3 regions of the Streptomyces sp. NPDC086835 genome follow, and region 1 is predicted to be linked to each of the others. Evidence: riboswitches for the same ligand, from Rfam matches in the RefSeq annotation. Region 1 holds a riboswitch; each other region holds the start of a gene.

Region 1 (5,906 bases):
GCCGGAGTAGAAGAAGACCAGGTCGCCCGGCGCCATCCGGGAACGGGGCACCCGCGCTCCGGCGTTGATCTGGGTGTAGGTGGTGCGCGGCAGGGAGACCCCGGCGGAACGCCAGGCGGCCTGCGTCAGCCCGGAGCAGTCGTAGGACCCGGGGCCCGTCGCCCCCCACACGTAGGGCCTGCCGATCGCTCCGTACGCGTAGGCGACGGCCTGCGCCGCGCGGCTGTTCGGGGCCTTCAGGGTGCCGCGCGGAGTGCCGGCGCGGTCCGCCCGCGCAGGTCCGTTTGACTCGGCGCCGCTTTCGTACCGGGCCCGCTGCTCGGCGGTCAGCCTGGCCAGCAGGCGTTCCGCGGCGGCGAGTTTGCTCCGCACGGCGGCCTTGTGGCCGGCCAGTTCCTTGCGGCGCGCCTCGAGTTCGGCGATCCGGTCACCGGCCTGGGCCCTGAGCTGTGCGAGTTCCCTCAACTGCCGCCGCACGTCGGAGACCGCGGCGGCCTGCAGCGCTCCGGCCCGTTCCGCGAGAGCGGCGCGCCGGAGGTACTCCTCCGGGGCGGAGGTCAGGGCGAGCCGCAGACCGGGATCCATGCCGCCGTCGCGGTACTGGGCGGTGGCGAGGGAACCGAGGGCGTTACGGGAGGTGTTGAGGCTGTCGGTCCGGCGCGCCGCCTCGTCGCGCAGCGAGTCCAGCGATCTGCGGGCGCTCTCCGCCCGTTCCTTGGCTCCGTTGAGCTTCTCGGTGGCGACCTCCGCCTCCTGGTACAGCTTGTCGACCCTGGCCTGGATCTGCGCCGGGGTGAGGCCCGGCTCCGCGTGCCCCGTGCCGTCGAACGCTGTCGTGGCCGCCGCGCCCGCCAGGGCGAGCGTGAGCGCGGTACGGGCGGCCGGTCCGTCGAGCCGGCGTTCACGGGGTTTTCGGTGTTCCCGGTGTGCTGCCACGAGGGCTTCCACGTCCTTCCGTCGTCCCTGCCGCCGCACTTGCGTCCGGCGGCGGGCCGCACAGGGGGAGCGGTCCGCCGCAGGACCTTCCGGCGGTGGTGGCCGAGTGCCGTCCGGCTGTGCGACGGCTCGCGGGGAGTCGGCCACCTGGCGCAGGACGCTACGACCGCGTCGACGGGGGCGGGACACAACGACCGTAAATCTCCGGAAATGGGCGTCCGGCAACCGTTGATGAACGGCCGTCCGTCGTCGCGGACGCGCATCGCGTCGGTCCCTGGACCGATGCCGCGGACAGGGCCACCTGCCCGGCTGACGGTGGTATGGGCCCAGCTAGGCTCCGGCCCATGGACGTACTCATCAATGTCTTCGTCGCACTGCACATCATCGGCATCGCCTCGCTGCTGGGCGGGTTCCTGACCCAGATGAAGGCGATGGGCGAGGGCACCGCCCGCTTCAGCCCCGCGATGCTGCACGGTGCGCTGACCATGCTGGTCACGGGTGTGGCCCTGGTGGGTCTGAACCAGGCGGACGACCAGACGGTCAACAACCTCAAGATCGGCATCAAGCTGGCGGTGCTGGTCGTGATCCTCGGCCTCGTGTACGTCAAGAGGGACGAGGAGAAGGTCGACAAGGCGCTCTTCGGCGCGGTGGGCGGCCTGACCTTGGCCAACATCTTCATCGCCACGCTCTGGACCTGACCCGAGCGCGGACATGACGGTGCCCGGGCGGCTCGGCCGCCCGGGCACCGGTGCGCCGGGGCACCCCGCGTCGGCCCCGCAGGGCTTCAGGCGGGGCGGACGCTGCCGTAGATCGGCATGTAGTAGATGGACTCCTCGCGGACGTTCGTGCCCGGCTTGGGCGCGTGGATCATCTTGCCGTCGCCGATGTAGATGCCGACGTGGCTGATGTCGTCGTAGAAGAAGACCAGGTCGCCGGGGAGCAGGTCGGCCGTCTCGACACGGGTGCCGACCTTCACCTGGTCCCAGGTGGTGCGCGGCAGGTCCACCCCCGCCGCCTTCCACGCGGCCGCGGTGAGGCCGGAGCAGTCGTAGGAGCTCGGGCCCGTCGCGCCCCAGACGTACGGCTTGCCGATCTGGGCACGGGCGAACGCGAGGACCTTGTCCGCCTTGGCCGCGTACGTGCCGTCGTCGGTGCCGGTGCCCGGATCGGTGGTGCCCGTGTCCGGGGTGGTCTCGCGCTCCTGCTGCTGCCGCTCGGCCTCCGCCCGGGCGGCTGCCTCCGCCTTCGCCTTGGCCTCGGCCTTGCGGCGCGCCTCCTCTTCCTTCTCCCGCTCGATCGCGGCGAGGCGTGCCTTCTCCTCCGCCGTCAGCTTCGAGAGCAGGGCGCGTGCCTCCGCGAGCTTGGTCTGCACCGTCTGCTTGCTGGTGCGCAGGGCCTCCTGGGAGTCCGTGAGGGACTCGAGGCGCTTGGTGGCCTCCGCGCGCTGCTTCGCGGCCGCGGCCCGCTCGGTCTCGTACTCACTGACGGCCCTGCGCTGCTGGTCCGTCATCCGGTCCATCAGCTGGGTCTGGTCGAAGTACGCCTGGGGGCTGTCCGCGAACATCAGCGCGGCGGTGGGGGTGACGGAACCGGTGCGGTACTGCGCCGCCGCGTAGTTGCCGAGGGCGCGGCGGGACTCGTTCAGCTTCTCCGTGCGCTTGGCGGCCTCGTCGAGCAGCTGGTCGACCTCTTGGCGCTTCTCCGCCGTGGCTTCCTTCGCCTTGTTGAACTCCTGCGTCGCGCTGCCCGCCTGCCGGTACAGGTCGTCGACCTTCTTCTGCACCTCTTCGATGCTGGGCTTCGGGTCGGACGGCGCGGCGGTGGCACTCTGGGTGGAGAGCAGTGTCACACCGGCGAGGGCGGCCGTGGTGAATCCGACGGCGGTGGACGGTTTTGCGGTACGGCTGCGGGTCTTGCGATGCGACGCCAACGCCGGCATCTCCTTCTTCCGTGGACCGCCTACCGGGTTAGCTGTCGGGTTCGGGCGAACGGAAGACGCCCTACGGACCGAGCGGGGCACGGTCCGATTCACCCCGGTGGTGCTTGGTGGGTCCCCGGTTCCGAACTCCCTCGGGAGGAGCCCGGATTCGGCGCAGGCCGCCCGTTCGGCGTGGTTCGCCGGGAGGGGTGCGGGCCGCCTGGTCGAGCACGCTAGCCAACTCGTGCGCCTGCTGTGAAGGTTGATGTTCGATATGTCCGATACATTTTCGTGACCTTTTCGGTGGCGGGTCGCCTGCCCGTCCGCCGGTCGCCCGGCGGATCCGCCCTGTCACCTACCGTGGCGTCCGCCGGTGTGCCGGTGCGGCCACGGTTGTCGGTCCGGCCGCCTAGACTCGTTAAGCGATGAGCAGCCTCTTTGACGACAGCTTCCTGGCGGACCTCCGGCCCGACGCGGACGGGCCCCCGCCGCCGCCCGAGGACCCGGCTCCGGAGCAGCTTCCGGACGACCTCTTCCAGGGCGCCTTCGACGTGCCTCCGGCCCGCGACGGGTACTACCGCGACGGCGCCCCGCGCCCCGTCGTGGACCCCGCCGCCCTGCTCGACGGGCTGAACGAGCAGCAGCGCGCCGCCGTCGTGCACACAGGGTCACCGCTGCTCATCGTGGCCGGCGCCGGCTCCGGCAAGACCCGGGTGCTCACCCATCGCATCGCCCACCTGCTGGGCACGCGCCGGGTCCACCCCGGCCAGATACTGGCGATCACCTTCACCAACAAGGCCGCCGGCGAGATGAAGGAACGCGTCGAGCAGCTGGTGGGCCCGCGCGCCAACGCGATGTGGGTCATGACCTTCCACAGCGCCTGCGTCCGCATCCTGCGCCGCGAGTCCAAGAAGCTGGGCTTCACCTCGTCGTTCTCGATCTACGACGCGGCGGACTCGAAGCGCCTGATGTCGCTGGTCTGCCGCGATCTCGACCTCGACCCGAAGAAGTTCCCGCCGAAGTCCTTCAGCGCCAAGATCTCGAACCTGAAGAACGAGCTGATCGACGAGGAGACCTTCGCCGACCAGGCGGTCGACGGATTCGAGAAGACGCTCGCCGAGGCGTACCGGATGTACCAGGCGCGGCTGCGCGAGGCCAACGCCCTGGACTTCGACGACATCATCATGACCACCGTCCACCTGCTCCAGGCGTTCCCGGACGTCGCCGAGCACTACCAGCGGCGGTTCCGGCACGTCCTCGTCGACGAGTACCAGGACACCAACCACGCTCAGTACACGCTCGTGCGCGAACTGGTGGGCAAGGGGTACGAGGACCTGGAGCCCGCGGAGCTGTGCGTCGTCGGTGACGCCGACCAGTCGATCTACGCCTTCCGCGGCGCGACCATCCGCAACATCCTCCAGTTCGAGGAGGACTATCCGGACGCGACGACGATCCTGCTGGAGCAGAACTACCGCTCCACCCAGACGATCCTCTCCGCCGCCAACGCCGTCATCGAGCGCAACGAGTCCCGTCGCCCCAAGAACCTGTGGACGAACGCAGGCGCCGGCGCCCAGATCACCGGCTATGTCGCGGACACGGAGCACGACGAGGCCCAGTTCGTCGCGGACGAGATCGACCGGCTCACGGACGCGGGCGAGGCGAAGGCCGGCGACGTCGCCGTCTTCTACCGCACGAACGCCCAGTCGCGTGTCTTCGAGGAGATCTTCATCCGCGTCGGCCTGCCCTACAAGGTCGTCGGCGGTGTCCGCTTCTACGAGCGCAAGGAGGTCCGCGACGTGCTGGCCTACCTGCGGGTCCTCGCCAACCCCGAGGACAACGTCCCGCTGCGCCGCATCCTGAACGTGCCCAAGCGCGGCATCGGCGAGCGTGCGGAGGCGATGATCGACGCCCTCGCGCTGCGCGAGAAGATCACTTTCCCGCAGGCGCTGCGCCGCGTCGACGAGGCGTACGGCATGGCGGCCCGCTCGGCCAACGCGGTCAAGCGGTTCAACGTGCTGATGGAGGAGCTGCGCACGATCGTCGACTCGGGCGCGGGTCCGGCCGTCGTGCTCGAGGCCGTGCTGGAGCGGACCGGCTATCTCGCGGAGCTCCAGGCGTCCACGGACCCCCAGGACGAGACGCGCATCGAGAACCTCCAGGAACTGGCCGCCGTGGCGCTCGAGTTCGAGCAGGCCCGCGGTGAGGAGGAGGGCACCGGCACACTCGCCGAGTTCCTCGAGCAGGTGGCGCTCGTCGCCGACTCCGACCAGATCCCCGACGAGGACGAAGAGGGCACCGGCGTCATCACGCTGATGACCCTGCACACCGCGAAGGGCCTCGAGTTCCCGGTCGTGTTCCTCACCGGCATGGAGGACGGCGTCTTCCCGCACATGCGGGCCCTCGGGCAGACGAAGGAGCTCGAGGAGGAGCGGCGCCTGGCCTACGTGGGCATCACCCGCGCCCGCGAACGGCTCTATCTGACCCGGTCCTCGATGCGCAGCGCCTGGGGACAGCCGTCGTACAACCCGCCGTCGCGGTTCCTCGAGGAGATCCCCGGTCAGCACCTGACCTGGAAGCGGACGGGCCCGATGGCGGCCCCCGCCGGACCGACGTCCGGCATCGCCTCGTCACTGTCCTCCTCGCGTTCGCGTGGCGGCGCCTCCGGCTTCGCCACGCGGCGTACGAGCGACAAGCCGGTGATCTCGCTGGCGGTGGGCGACCGGGTCACGCACGATCAGTTCGGCCTGGGGACCGTGGTCGAGGTGAAGGGCTCGGGGTCCGAGGCACAGGCGACGATCGACTTCGGGGACGAGAAGCCGAAGCGGCTGCTGCTCAGGTACGCCCCGGTCGAGAAGCTCTGAAGGCGCCCGGCCCCCGCGGGGGCCGGCACGCCGGAGATCCCAGGACGCGTACGTGCGTACGTCAGGCGTGTGCGGAAGCCTGTCCCGAGGACCGCGCGTGCACGCGCGCGCCGACAGCCGCCCGTGCGGGCAGGCTTGACGCGGCTTTCGGCAGACGGACGGGGCTACGCGGGGTCGAGGCCGTGGCTGCG
Region 2 (5,906 bases), on a different contig from region 1:
CGTTCCTGCTCGGCGATCTCGGCCCGCTGCGAGACGTACTGGCGCATCGGGTAGGCGAGTGCGACGACGAGCGAGCAGACGACGAGGGCGAGGAAGGCCGCACGTCCGGTGAGGCGGGAGCGGCGGGCCTGGCGGCGGTTCTGGGACCGGTAGACACGGGCGGCGGTCTGCTCGCCGAGCAGCCGCAGCCTGGTCGCGGTGGAGAACCGGTCCGCCTCCGGCGTGCGTGCCATTCCTCTCGCCTCCCCTTCACACGCGTACGTCCCCGGACACGGTACGGGACCGCGGCCGGGGACGTACGGACGACAGGGCGTCAGCCGGTGATCGGGCGACGATCAGGCGAAGGTCGGCCCTCGTACTCGCTGTGCTTACTGGTCCGCGAAGCGGAACCGCGGGAACGCGCTGCGGCCCGCGTACACCGCCGCGTCGTCGAGGATCTCCTCGATGCGCAGCAGCTGGTTGTACTTGGCGACGCGCTCGGAGCGGGCCGGGGCGCCGGTCTTGATCTGACCGCAGTTGGTGGCGACGGCCAGGTCGGCGATGGTGACGTCCTCGGTCTCGCCGGAGCGGTGGGACATCATGCACTTGAAGCCGTTGCGCTGGGCGAGCTCGACGGCGTCGAGGGTCTCGGTCAGCGAACCGATCTGGTTGACCTTCACGAGCAGGGCGTTCGCGGCGTTCTCCTCGATGCCGCGGGCCAGGCGCTCCGGGTTGGTGACGAACAGGTCGTCGCCGACGAGCTGCACCTTGGCGCCGAGCTTCTCGGTGATGGCCTGCCAGCCGGCCCAGTCGTCCTCGAACAGCGGGTCCTCGATGGAGACCAGCGGGTAGGAGTCGACGAGCTCCGCGTAGTACTCGGTCATCTCGGCGGCCGAGCGGGACTTGCCCTCGAACTCGTACGAGCCGTCCTTGTAGAACTCGGACGCGGCGACGTCGAGCGCGAGCGCGATGTCCTTGCCCGGGGCGTAACCGGCCTCCTTGATGGCCTCGAGGATGAGGTCCAGGGCGGCGCGGTTGGAGTCGAGGTTCGGCGCGAAGCCGCCCTCGTCGCCGAGACCGGTGGACAGGCCCTTCTGCTTCAGGACCTTCTTGAGGGTGTGGTAGACCTCGGTGCCCCAGCGAAGAGCCTCGGAGAAGGACTCCGCGCCGATCGGCGCGATCATGAACTCCTGGATGTCCACGTTGGAGTCGGCGTGCGAACCGCCGTTCAGGATGTTCATCATCGGAACGGGCAGCAGGTGCGCGTTCGGACCGCCCAGGTAGCGGAAGAGCGGCAGGTCCGAGGCCTCGGAGGCGGCGTGCGCCACGGCGAGGGAGACGCCGAGGATGGCGTTGGCGCCGAGGGAGGACTTGTCCGGGGTGGCGTCCAGGTCGAACATCGCCTGGTCGATCAGCCGCTGCTCGGTGGCGTCGTAACCGACGAGCTCCGGGCCGATCTGCTCGATGACGGCGAGGACGGCCTTCTCGACACCCTTGCCCTGGTAGCGGTTCTGGTCACCGTCGCGAAGCTCGAGAGCCTCGAACGCACCGGTGGAGGCGCCGGACGGAACTGCAGCACGACCCGTGCTGCCGTCGTCGAGGCCAACCTCGACCTCGACCGTGGGGTTACCTCGGGAGTCCAGGATTTCCCGGGCTACGACGACGTCGATGGACGGCACGAGCATCTCCTTCTGGGATGTGACGCGAGAAAAAGTGCAGAGGTCTGCTTGGCCTTGCGGCAAGAGCCTAACCGCCTCGGGGGCAAAGGCCGGCCGATGCCCGCCCCCTGGGACGAAAAAGGGCATCAAGACCCTTGAGGCCGGACAAACAGGGCGGTATCTACCTGCGAGTAACCGGCATTCGGGTCCCGACCCCTCGACGGACCGAACCCCGGCCCGGCGCGTACGGGGGAAGGTGCGCCGGACCGGGGTGCTCGGGTCCCGTTCGAAAGACGGGTGGCCTCCCACGACCGCCGGACCGTGGGAGGGGGAGGGTCAGCTCAGATGGAGCTGCTGACCCGGGTGGATCACGTCGGCGTCCTCGACGATGTCCTTGTTCAGCTCGAAGAGCTTCTCCCAGCCGCCCTTGACCTTCTCGGCCTCGGCGATCTTGCTCAGGGTGTCGCCGGCCTTGACCTTGTACTCGCCGTCGCCCTTCTTGAAGGCCTTGGCCTCGGGAGCGGCGGCGGGCTTCTCGGCCTTCTTGGCCGGGGCCTCGGCGCGCTCGGAGCGCGTGGTGGGGGCCTCGGCGCGCTCCTGGGCCGGCTGCGTGGGCTCGGCCTCGGCGGAGCCGCCGTCGTAGGAGGCGCTGGACAGGCCGACGCCGCAGCTCGGCCAGGCACCCTTGCCCTGGCCGGCCAGGACCTTCTCGGCTATCTCGATCTGCTGGGACTTGGACGCCTGGTCGGCGGTCGCGGCGTACGCGGTGCCGCCGTACGCGGCCCAGGTGGAGGCGGAGAACTGCAGGCCGCCGTAGTAGCCGTTGCCGGTGTTGATGGACCAGTTGCCGCCGGACTCGCACTGGGCGACTGCGTCCCACTCGGAAGCGGTGGCGGCGGAGGCGGTGCCCGCGCCGAGCAGCGGGGCGGCGACGGCCGCACCGGTGATGCCGACGAAGGCGGCGATACGGGTCGCCCTGGAAGCGCGGCGGTGCTTGGCGTTGCCGGAAGAACGCAGCATGGAGCTATCTCCTCACCGACGCCTGCGAGGTGAGCTGTCGGGTTCGGGCCTGTGAGTTGCCCGGCCGCACGTCACTGACGCGCGGACTTCACCCCCAGCCGGCTCCGTCCGCCGGTCTCACGGTCCGGCCGACCTCGACGTACGGTCGGCCTCTCGCGATCTCGACTCACGGGCCCGGCACTTACCTGGGTCCCCCGCTCCTGCCTTCGGCGCTCTGAGCGACGACTGTTCCCCCCGACCGACGGCAGGATTCGGCGTATCGGTCGACGGTGCCCGCGATGGCGAACGGTTCCGACGGTAGACACACGACTCCCCGATGTTCAAAGTCGAACATCGGGGAGAAATCGCCCGAACCGGCCGCCTGCACGTGTCCGTTTTCGCAGGTGAGGGGCGGAGTGGGCGAATTAGCGGGGACTTTGCTCCAGTTGCAGCAAAGAGACCCTTGTCTCACTCGCACACAACGGACATAAGCCCGCGAAAGCCTACGCGAACTAGCCCCGGTTCAGGCCCAGATCGAGGCTCTGACCGGGCAGGATGAGGTCCGGGTCGGCCCCGACGGTCTCCTCGTTCGCCTCGTAGAGCGCCGGCCACCCGCCGGGCACGTCCTTCTCGGCGGCGATGTCGCACAGACTGTCGCCGGGCTGAACGGTGTAGGTGCCAGGGCCGGTTGCCTCGTCGACCCCGTTACGGCCTGAACTGTCACCGCGTGAGGCATGACGGCCGCTTTCGCGACCCTCTTCCGTATTGCCCGTTTCCGCCTCGTCGTCGGCGGGGGCGCCGCGGTGCTTGCCGCCGCCGCTCGTCGCATCGTCGGAGGGAGCCGCACCCGCGGCTCCGTCGGCCGCGTCGGGAGCGGTGGTGGCCTCGTCCGTGGGGTCCGGTGCGCCGTCGGCCTCACGGGTCGGCTCTGAGGTGTCAGCGCCGTCCGACGCTCCGGTCCTGCCCGAACCGCCGGAAGAGTCCTCCAGGGTTTCGCTGTCCCTGGGGTCGGTCGGCGCGTCCTCGCCGGAGGCGTCCTCGGACGGCTCGGCGGCCGGCGCTTCGCTCTGCTGCGGCAGCGGCAGGATGCCGGGGTCGACGCCGGTGTCCGTGCCGTCGTCGACGAGCCCCGCGAGCGGACCACAGGCGGGCCACGCCTGCGGCCCCTCGGCGGCGAGCACCTTCTCGGCGACCGCTATCTGCTGCGAACGGCTGGCGAGGTCGGCGCTCGGCGCGTACGCGGTGCCGCCGTACGCGGCCCAGGTCTCCTCCGAGAACTGGAGTCCGCCGTAGAAGCCGTTACCGAAGTCGGCACTCCAGGCGCCGCCGCTCTCGCACTCCGCGACACGGTCCCACGTGCTCGCGTCCGCGGCGGAGGCCGAGCCCGCGCCGAGCAGCGGAATGGCGATGGCCGAACCGGTCACGCCTGCCGCGACGATGAGGGCCGGAGCCTGGCGGGGTCGGCGGTGTCGTCCGTTCCCGGAGAGCATGCGGTTGCCTTTCGCGTGACAGCTGGGAAGCCTGCGGCCTGCTGTTGCATGCCGAGTCGACGGTGAACGTAGCCGTATTCGAACGCGAGTCACAAGTCGATGCAGCGGAGATCACGTGAAAGTCACAGAATTGACGGAACGTCAGTTTGTTTGCGGCGTGAACTCAACGGGCAGAGTGCGCAATCCACGCATGATGAGTCCCCCACGCCACCGCAAATCGGCCGGATCTCCCGCAAGCCGCAAGTCAGGCATTCTGCGGAGCAGCGTGCCGAGCGCGGTCTGCCCCTCGAGCCGGGCGAGCGGCGCGCCGAGGCAGTAATGGATGCCGTGCCCGTACCCCAGATGCTGGTTGTCACGCCGGGACAGGTCGAGCGTGTCCGGCGCGTCGAAGCGTTCGGGGTCGCGGTCGGCGGCCGCGAGCACGACGAGTACGGGGTCGCCGGCCGCGATCCGCTGCCCGCCGACGGTGAGCGGTTCGGTGGCGAACCGCCATGTCGCGAGCTCCACCGGCCCGTCGTAGCGCAGCAGTTCCTCGACCCCGGTGGCCAGCAGTTCGCTCTCGCCCGCGGCGAGCGAGGCCTGGAGGCGCTCACGCTGGCCGGGGTTGCGCAGCAGGGCGTACACACCGTTGCCGATGAGGTTCACGGTGGTCTCGAAGCCGGCGAAGAGCAGGATGAAGGCCATCGCCGCGGCCTCGTTCTCGGTGAGGTGCTCGCCGTGGTCGGACGCCTTGATGAGCCCGGAGATGAGGTCGTCCCCCGGCTCCTCGCGCTTACGGTGGATCAACTCCGCGAGGTATCCGCGCATCTTCTTCACCGAGCGGGCGACGCCGCCGCGCGGACCGCCCCCGTGGCGGATCATCATCCCCGCCCAGTCACGGAAGTCGTCCTGGTCCTCGCGCGGGACGCCGAGCATGTCGCAGATGGCGTAGATGGGCAGAGGGAAGGCGAACTCGTGGATCAGGTCCGCCTCCCCCTTCTGAGCGAAGGAGTCGATGAGCCGGTCCGTCAGCTCCTGCACCCGCGGCGCGAACTCGGCCACACGGCGCGGTGTGAACGCCTTGGAGACCAGCCGGCGCAGCCGGGTGTGGTCCGGCGGGTCGATGTTCAGCAGATGCGTCATCAGCTCCGCCTTGCGCTCGCCCGGGATGCCCGTCTTCCCCTTGGCGTGCGCCGGTTCGTCGTGATGCGCGGGGTTCTTGGAGAGCCGCTGGTCGGCGAGGGCCTGCTTGGCGTCGGCGTACCGGGTGACCAGCCATGCCTCCACGCCGCTGGGCAGCCGGGTCCGGTGCACCGGCGAGTGCTCGCGCAGCCAGGCGTAGGCGGGGTAGGGGTCGGTCGCGAACTCCCAGGTGAAGAGTTCGGGAGCGGCGTTCCGGTCGGTCGGGTCGTTCACCCCTCGACGTTATCGGGGTGACCCTCCGCCGCGCGGATCGCGTCCCGGTACGCGCGGGCCGCGGCACGCAGCGCGGCCTCGGGGTCGATGCCCGCCGCCTCCGCGCGTGCGGCGAGGGCGAGCAGCTCGTAACCGACGCCCTGTCCGGCGGGGAGCGGGACGTCGAGGCCGGCCGTACGGACCCTGGAGGCGAGCTTCGCCGCCAGCGCGAGGCCCGGCTGGCCGAGCGGAACACCGTCGGTCATTGAATCGCGCCGCTTCTCGATCGCCTTGGTGCGCAGCCAGTGCGCCTTGACCTCCTCGGGCGTCGAGGCGGTCTCCTCACCGAAGACATGGGGATGGCGGTGGATCAGCTTCTCGACGATCGTGCCCGCGACGTCGTCGA
Region 3 (5,906 bases), on a different contig from region 1:
CCTGGCCCGTGGAATGAGAGACGGTTGAAACGGCTGTTGTGAAACGGCAGTCATCGGATGAGTCCGCCGCACCACTCTTCTCCCGCCGGGCTCACCCCGCTACCATCGTCCGCATTGGGAGCGCTCCCACCTCCGTATACCACTCGTACCGCCGCCCTCGGCGGTCCTGCTCGGAGAGGACGTTTCCGTGCGCAGAAGCGCCAGACCACTAGCTGCCTTACTGGCGGCGTTCGCCCTGACGGCCGGGCTGTTCACCGCAGGCAGCCCGGCCGCGGCACGCTCGGGCGAAGCCGCCCCCGCCGCCGAACCATCCGATGTGTCGACGGCCGCGGACACCTACACCTGGAAGAACGTGCGCATCGACGGCGGCGGCTTCGTGCCGGGCATCGTCTTCAACCGCTCGGAGAAGGACCTCGCGTACGCCCGCACCGACATCGGCGGCGCCTACCGCTGGAACGAGGCGGGCAAGGAGTGGACCCCGCTGCTCGACTGGATCGACTGGGACCGATGGGGCTGGACCGGGGTCGTGAGCCTCGCCTCCGACACGGTGGACCCGGACAAGGTGTACGCCGCCGTAGGCACGTACACCAACAGCTGGGACCCCACCAACGGCGCCGTCCTGCGCTCCTTCGACCGGGGCGCCAGCTGGCAGGCCACCACCCTGCCCTTCAAGCTCGGCGGCAACATGCCCGGCCGCGGCATGGGCGAGCGGCTCGCGGTGGACCCCAACAAGAACTCGGTGCTCTACCTCGGCGCCCCCAGCGGCCACGGGCTCTGGCGGTCCACCGACTCGGGGGTGACCTGGTCGAAGGTGACCGCCTTCCCCAACCCCGGCAACTACGCCCAGGACCCGACCGACACCAGCGGCTACGCGAACGACAACCAGGGCGTCGTGTGGGTGACGTTCGACGAGCGCTCCGGCAGCGCGGGCAGCGCCACACAGGACATCTACGTCGGAGTCGCCGACAAGGAGAACACCGTCTACCGCTCGACGGACGGCGGTGCCACCTGGTCGCGGCTCGCCGGACAGCCGACGGGCTATCTGGCCCACAAGGGCGTCCTCGACTCCGCGACCGGTCATCTCCATCTGACCCTGAGCGACACCGGCGGCCCGTACGACGGGGCCAAGGGCCGTATCGCGCGCTACGACACGGCGACCGGCGAGTGGAAGGACACCAGCCCGACCGCCGAGGCCGACACCTACTCCGGCTTCAGCGGGCTGAGCGTGGACCGGCAGCGGCCCGGCACCCTGATGGCCACGGCCTACAGCTCCTGGTGGCCGGACACGCAGATCTTCCGCTCCACGGACAGCGGCGAGACCTGGACCAGGGCCTGGGACTACACCAGTTACCCGAACCGCTCCTTCCGCTACACGCAGGACGTCTCGTCCGTGCCCTGGCTCTCCTGGGGCGCCAACCCGTCCCCGCCCGAGGTCACGCCCAAGCTGGGCTGGATGACGGAGGCGCTGGAGATCGACCCGTTCGACTCGGACCGGATGATGTACGGCACGGGAGCCACCATCTACGGCACCGAGAATCTGCGGACCTGGGACTCCGGCGGCCGGATCACCATCACGCCCATGGTGAAGGGGCTCGAGGAGACGGCCGTCAACGACCTGGTGAGCCCGCCGTCGGGCGCGCCGCTGCTGAGCGCCCTCGGTGACATCGGCGGCTTCCGGCACACCGACCTCGACGCCGTGCCGCCTCTGATGTTCACCTCGCCGAACCTCTCGTCGACCACGAGTCTGGACTTCGCGGAGGCGGCGCCCGCGACGGTCGTACGGGTCGGCAACGCCGACGCCGCCCCGCACATCGGCTTCTCCACGGACAACGGGGCCACCTGGTTCCAGGCCTCGCAGCCTTCGGGCGTGACGGGCGGAGGCACGGTCGCCGCCGCCGCGGACGGCAGCGGTTTCGTCTGGAGCCCGGACGGCACCGGCGTGCACCACACCACCGGGTACGGCAGCTCGTGGAAGGCGTCCACGGGGATCCCCGCCGGCGCGACGGTGGAGTCGGACCGCGAGAACCCGAAGAAGTTCTACGGGTACAAGGCCGGCACCTTCTACGTGTCGCAGGACGGCGGAGCCACGTTCACCGCCAGGGCGTCGAGCGGTCTGCCGCACGAGGGCAACGTCCGTTTCAAGGCCGTGCCCGGCGCGGAGGGTGACGTGTGGCTCGCGGGCGGCACGGCCTCAGGGACGTACGGACTGTGGCACTCGACCGACTCGGGTGCGACCTTCCGGAGGATCGAGGGGGTCGAGCAGGCGGACGCCGTGGGCTTCGGCAAGGCGGCTCCCGGCGCCTCGTACCAGACGATCTTCGTCAGCGCGAAGATCGGCGGGGTGCGCGGCATCTTCCGGTCCACGAACGGCGGCGCCGACTGGACGCGGATCAACGACGACGCGCACCAGTGGGGCTGGACCGGCGCCTCGATCACCGGCGACCCGCGGGTCTACGGGCGGGTGTACGTGTCGACCAACGGGCGCGGCATCCAGTACGGCGAGTCGTCGGACGGTGGCGGCACCGATCCCGGTCCGGGTCCCGACCCGGACCCGCCGGGGGACGCGGGGTGCTCGGTCGCTTACAAGATCACCAACCAGTGGTCCGGTGGCTTCCAGGCCGATGTGACGCTGACCAATACGGGCAGCGCCGCCCTGGACGGCTGGCAGCTGCGCTGGAGCTTCCCCGACGGGCAGAAGGTCGGCCAGATGTGGAACGCCGCCCACCGGCAGAGCGGTGCAGAGGTGACGGCCGAGAACGTCTCCTGGAACGGAAAGGTGGCCGTCGGCGCGTCGGTGTCCTTCGGATTCACCGGCAGCTGGTCGGGCCGCAACACCGCACCGGCCGCCTTCGCCTCGGGCGGTGAGACCTGCACCACACGGGGCTGAGGGGTGAGGCCCGGGTCCTGGCCGGCGGGCGTGCCGCCCAGGACCCGTGGCCGATCGGCCCCCTCTGGAGGGCGCGTTCGGCGCGTGATGTCCGGTATGGCTTGTTTTACCGTCTTGTTTGTTAAGTCTAATTGGGTCTTAATATTGCGAGTTGGCGCCCTTGGGACGCTTTGGCGGTCCCGGTGGTTGTACAGGGAGTCCGTGATGTCGGTCACCTGCCCGGCAGCCGGGGAGAGAGGGCCGGAAGGGGTACTTCCCTTTCCCGGGAAGGGCTTTGAGTTTCTTGACGCGGAACCGACAATTGAAAAGCCGTGCACGGAAGCCTCATTCGGATTGTGATGTGGAATTCGGCACTTGTTTCGCGAGGACGCTCTCGTTTACGGTCACCGTCAATCCGGGTGGACCGCCGAATCCTGCCGCCGTCCGGAATCCGCAACCGCACTCACTTCACGTACGGCAGGAGCGGGGGAACCAGGTAAGTCGCCGAACCGGAATCCGGAACGGCTCGGGGTTAAGTCGCATTCACCTGCGGCCGGGCATCTCCAGCCCGAACCCGACAGCTCACCTCGCAGGCGACGGAGAGGAATTGGCCATGCCCGCAAAGGGTAAGCACCGTCGTCCCAAGTCCCGTTCACTGACCCGCGGATTCGTCGCAGCCGGCACGGGCGGCGCCGCGCTCGCCCTGCCGCTCCTGGGCGGCACCGCTGCTCAGGCGGCACCCGCCGCGGCCCCCGTCGCGGCGGAGCGGACCGTGGCCACCGCCACGACCGTCGCCGCGGCCGCGCAGGCCGTCGCGCAGAAGGCCGGCACCGTCACGTATTCCGTGGTCGCCGGTGACTCGCTTTACAAGATCGCCGAAGACCATTCCCTGAACGGCGGCTGGAAGCAGCTCTACAAGGACAACCGGAAGGCCGTCGGAGCGGACCCGGCGCTGATTCACCCCGGTCTCGAGCTGACGATCGGCGCCAAGGCCAAGGCCGAGGCCGAGCCCAAGGCGAAGCCGCAGGCCAAGGCGAAGGCCGCCCCGAAGGCCGCGGAAGAGGCCGAGGCGTCCGAGAAGGCCGAGCGCGCCGCCGACACCGCCCGCGCGGACCGCTCCGAGCGCAAGGCCGCTCCGGCGGCCCAGGCCGCCGCGGCCCCCGCGAAGCCGGCCTACGCGAACAACCTCGACGGCTGGATCCGCGAGTCGCTGGACATCATGGGCCGGCACGGCATCCCGGGAAGCTACGAAGGCATCCACCGCAACATCATGCGTGAGTCCTCCGGCAACCCGCTGGCCATCAACAACTGGGACATCAACGCCATCAACGGCACGCCCTCCAAGGGCCTGCTCCAGGTCATCCAGCCCACCTTCGACGCCTACCACGTCGAGGGCACGTCCTTCGACCTGTTCGACCCGGTCGCCAACATCACCGCCGCGTGCAACTACGCCGCCGACCGGTACGGCTCGATCGACAACGTGAACGGCCCCTACTGACGGGACCCGCGCGGCGACCGATGAGCCGCCTCCACCTGACGGGCCGGTGCCCGGAACGCCCCACGGCGTTCCGGGCACCGGCCCGTGGCCGTGTCCGGACTTCGCCCGTGCATGCTCGCGCGAGGCCCGCATGTGGCCGCGCGAGGCCCGCAGCGGGTGCTCTGCCCGAGGGCGCACGAGCTCCGTCCGTGGCCCGCCCGGCACCCTGGAACCGCGGTCACGGCCGCTAGGAGGCGGCTCCAGCGGCTCTCGAGCGGCTCCCGAGGTGCCGTGTGCCATCGTGGAGGCGACGGCTCCGGCGGACGATGGCGCGTTGATGTGCCGCGCCGATGCCGACGGGATGCGGTGCGAACACACCGCCGACGGGCCGAGTGCAACGGCCGTGCGGCCGAAAGGCGCAGGTCACAGGCGTTCGGGAAGCGCGCGGGACGCGCCGGGCGACCCGGCACGCGCGCCCGGCGGCGCCAGGCAACTCCCTGCCGTGCAGCTTCCTGGCCTGGCTGAATACGGACAGCCGGCCCCTCCCGGTGATTACCTCTTGTCAGGCGCCGGACGGAAGCAACGGACCGGCCGCCACAGGACACCGGAACGGAACGTACGCCGCACCCGTACTCACGAATGGAGACACTCCATGTCCCGTGCCACCCGTTGTACCGCCGCCGCATCCGCCGTCGCCGCCGCGTTCCTGGGCGGCATCCTGCTGGCCTCCCCGGCGCAGGCGGCCGAGGCGCCGCGGACGGCGCCGGCCTCCGCGGACGACTTCGTCTGGCCGACGCCGCCGGACCTGCCGGACGACGTGGTGTGGCCCTCCCTGCCTTCGCTTCCCGGCCTCCCCGGGCGGCCGGGCGCGCCCGACGACTTCGTCTGGCCGTAACCGCACCGGAGCCGACGATGACGACAGCGATGACGACAACGACGAGGAACCCCGGTTCCGCGAGGACCGTCGCGGGCACCGTGCCGGCGGCCCGCGGGGACCGGCGTCAGATCCACTCCCGCCGGGTGGCCTGCACGCCGGCCTCGAACCGGCTGGACGCCCCGAGCCGGTCCATCAGTTCGGCCACGATGCGCCGCTCGGTGCGCACACCGATGCCCAGCGCCCTCGCCACGGCCTCGTCGGTGAGTCCGGTGGCGAGCAGCTGGAGCAACTTGCGCTCCTGCGGGGTCAGTCCGCCGGCCCGGCAGACCGGGGCGTCCATGGGGCTCGCGTGCTCCCAGTACGCCTCGAACAGTGCCCGCATGGCGAGGACCACCGGGGGACTGCTGAACAGCAGTGCCGAGGGCTGTGCCTGGCCCGGGAGGCCGGCGACGATCGCGGCCGAGGTGTCGACGATGAGCAGCCGCATCGGCAGGGTCGGCGAGGTCCGTATCTCGCTCTGCCGCTCCGCCATCCACTGGGCGTGCGCCTTGGTGACACGGTCGTTGGCGACACTGTCCAGATAGATGGAACGGAAGCGCACACCTCGTGCGAGCGCCCGCTCGTTGAGGGGCCGGCCCGCCTCGACCGATCCCTCGGTGAGGGTGTTGTCGGGGTGGAACGCGAGA

What was found. Region 1 has a riboswitch for cyclic di-AMP ahead of ACIPJI_RS07425 (NlpC/P60 family protein). Riboswitches for the same ligand answer to the same signal wherever they lie in the genome.
Region 2: it holds a riboswitch for cyclic di-AMP, as region 1 does, so the genes downstream of both, ACIPJI_RS17405 (transglycosylase family protein) here and ACIPJI_RS07425 (NlpC/P60 family protein) in region 1, are expected to answer to the same signal.
Region 3: it holds a riboswitch for cyclic di-AMP, as region 1 does, so the genes downstream of both, ACIPJI_RS25515 (transglycosylase SLT domain-containing protein) here and ACIPJI_RS07425 (NlpC/P60 family protein) in region 1, are expected to answer to the same signal.

The regions. Positions count from the first base shown of each region.
Region 1 is NZ_JBIVAU010000002.1:276,608-282,513, forward strand. It holds gene ACIPJI_RS07415 (NlpC/P60 family protein) at 1-936, opposite strand, end outside; gene ACIPJI_RS07420 (hypothetical protein) at 1,281-1,634, shown strand; gene ACIPJI_RS07425 (NlpC/P60 family protein) at 1,721-2,875, opposite strand; cyclic di-AMP (ydaO/yuaA leader) riboswitch at 2,877-3,039, opposite strand; gene pcrA (DNA helicase PcrA) at 3,280-5,715, shown strand; gene ACIPJI_RS07435 (M23 family metallopeptidase) at 5,880-5,906, opposite strand, start outside.
Region 2 is NZ_JBIVAU010000004.1:505,779-511,684, reverse strand. It holds gene ACIPJI_RS17415 (septum formation initiator family protein) at 1-233, opposite strand, end outside; gene eno (phosphopyruvate hydratase) at 369-1,664, opposite strand; gene ACIPJI_RS17405 (transglycosylase family protein) at 1,974-2,657, opposite strand; cyclic di-AMP (ydaO/yuaA leader) riboswitch at 2,662-2,797, opposite strand; gene ACIPJI_RS17400 (transglycosylase family protein) at 3,149-4,126, opposite strand; gene ACIPJI_RS17395 (cytochrome P450) at 4,268-5,521, opposite strand; gene ACIPJI_RS17390 (nucleoside triphosphate pyrophosphohydrolase) at 5,518-5,906, opposite strand, start outside.
Region 3 is NZ_JBIVAU010000008.1:303,469-309,374, reverse strand. It holds gene ACIPJI_RS25525 (glutamate--cysteine ligase) at 1-17, shown strand, start outside; gene ACIPJI_RS25520 (cellulose binding domain-containing protein) at 188-2,887, shown strand; cyclic di-AMP (ydaO/yuaA leader) riboswitch at 3,317-3,475, shown strand; gene ACIPJI_RS25515 (transglycosylase SLT domain-containing protein) at 3,480-4,364, shown strand; gene ACIPJI_RS25510 (hypothetical protein) at 4,996-5,238, shown strand; gene ACIPJI_RS25505 (helix-turn-helix transcriptional regulator) at 5,345-5,906, opposite strand, start outside.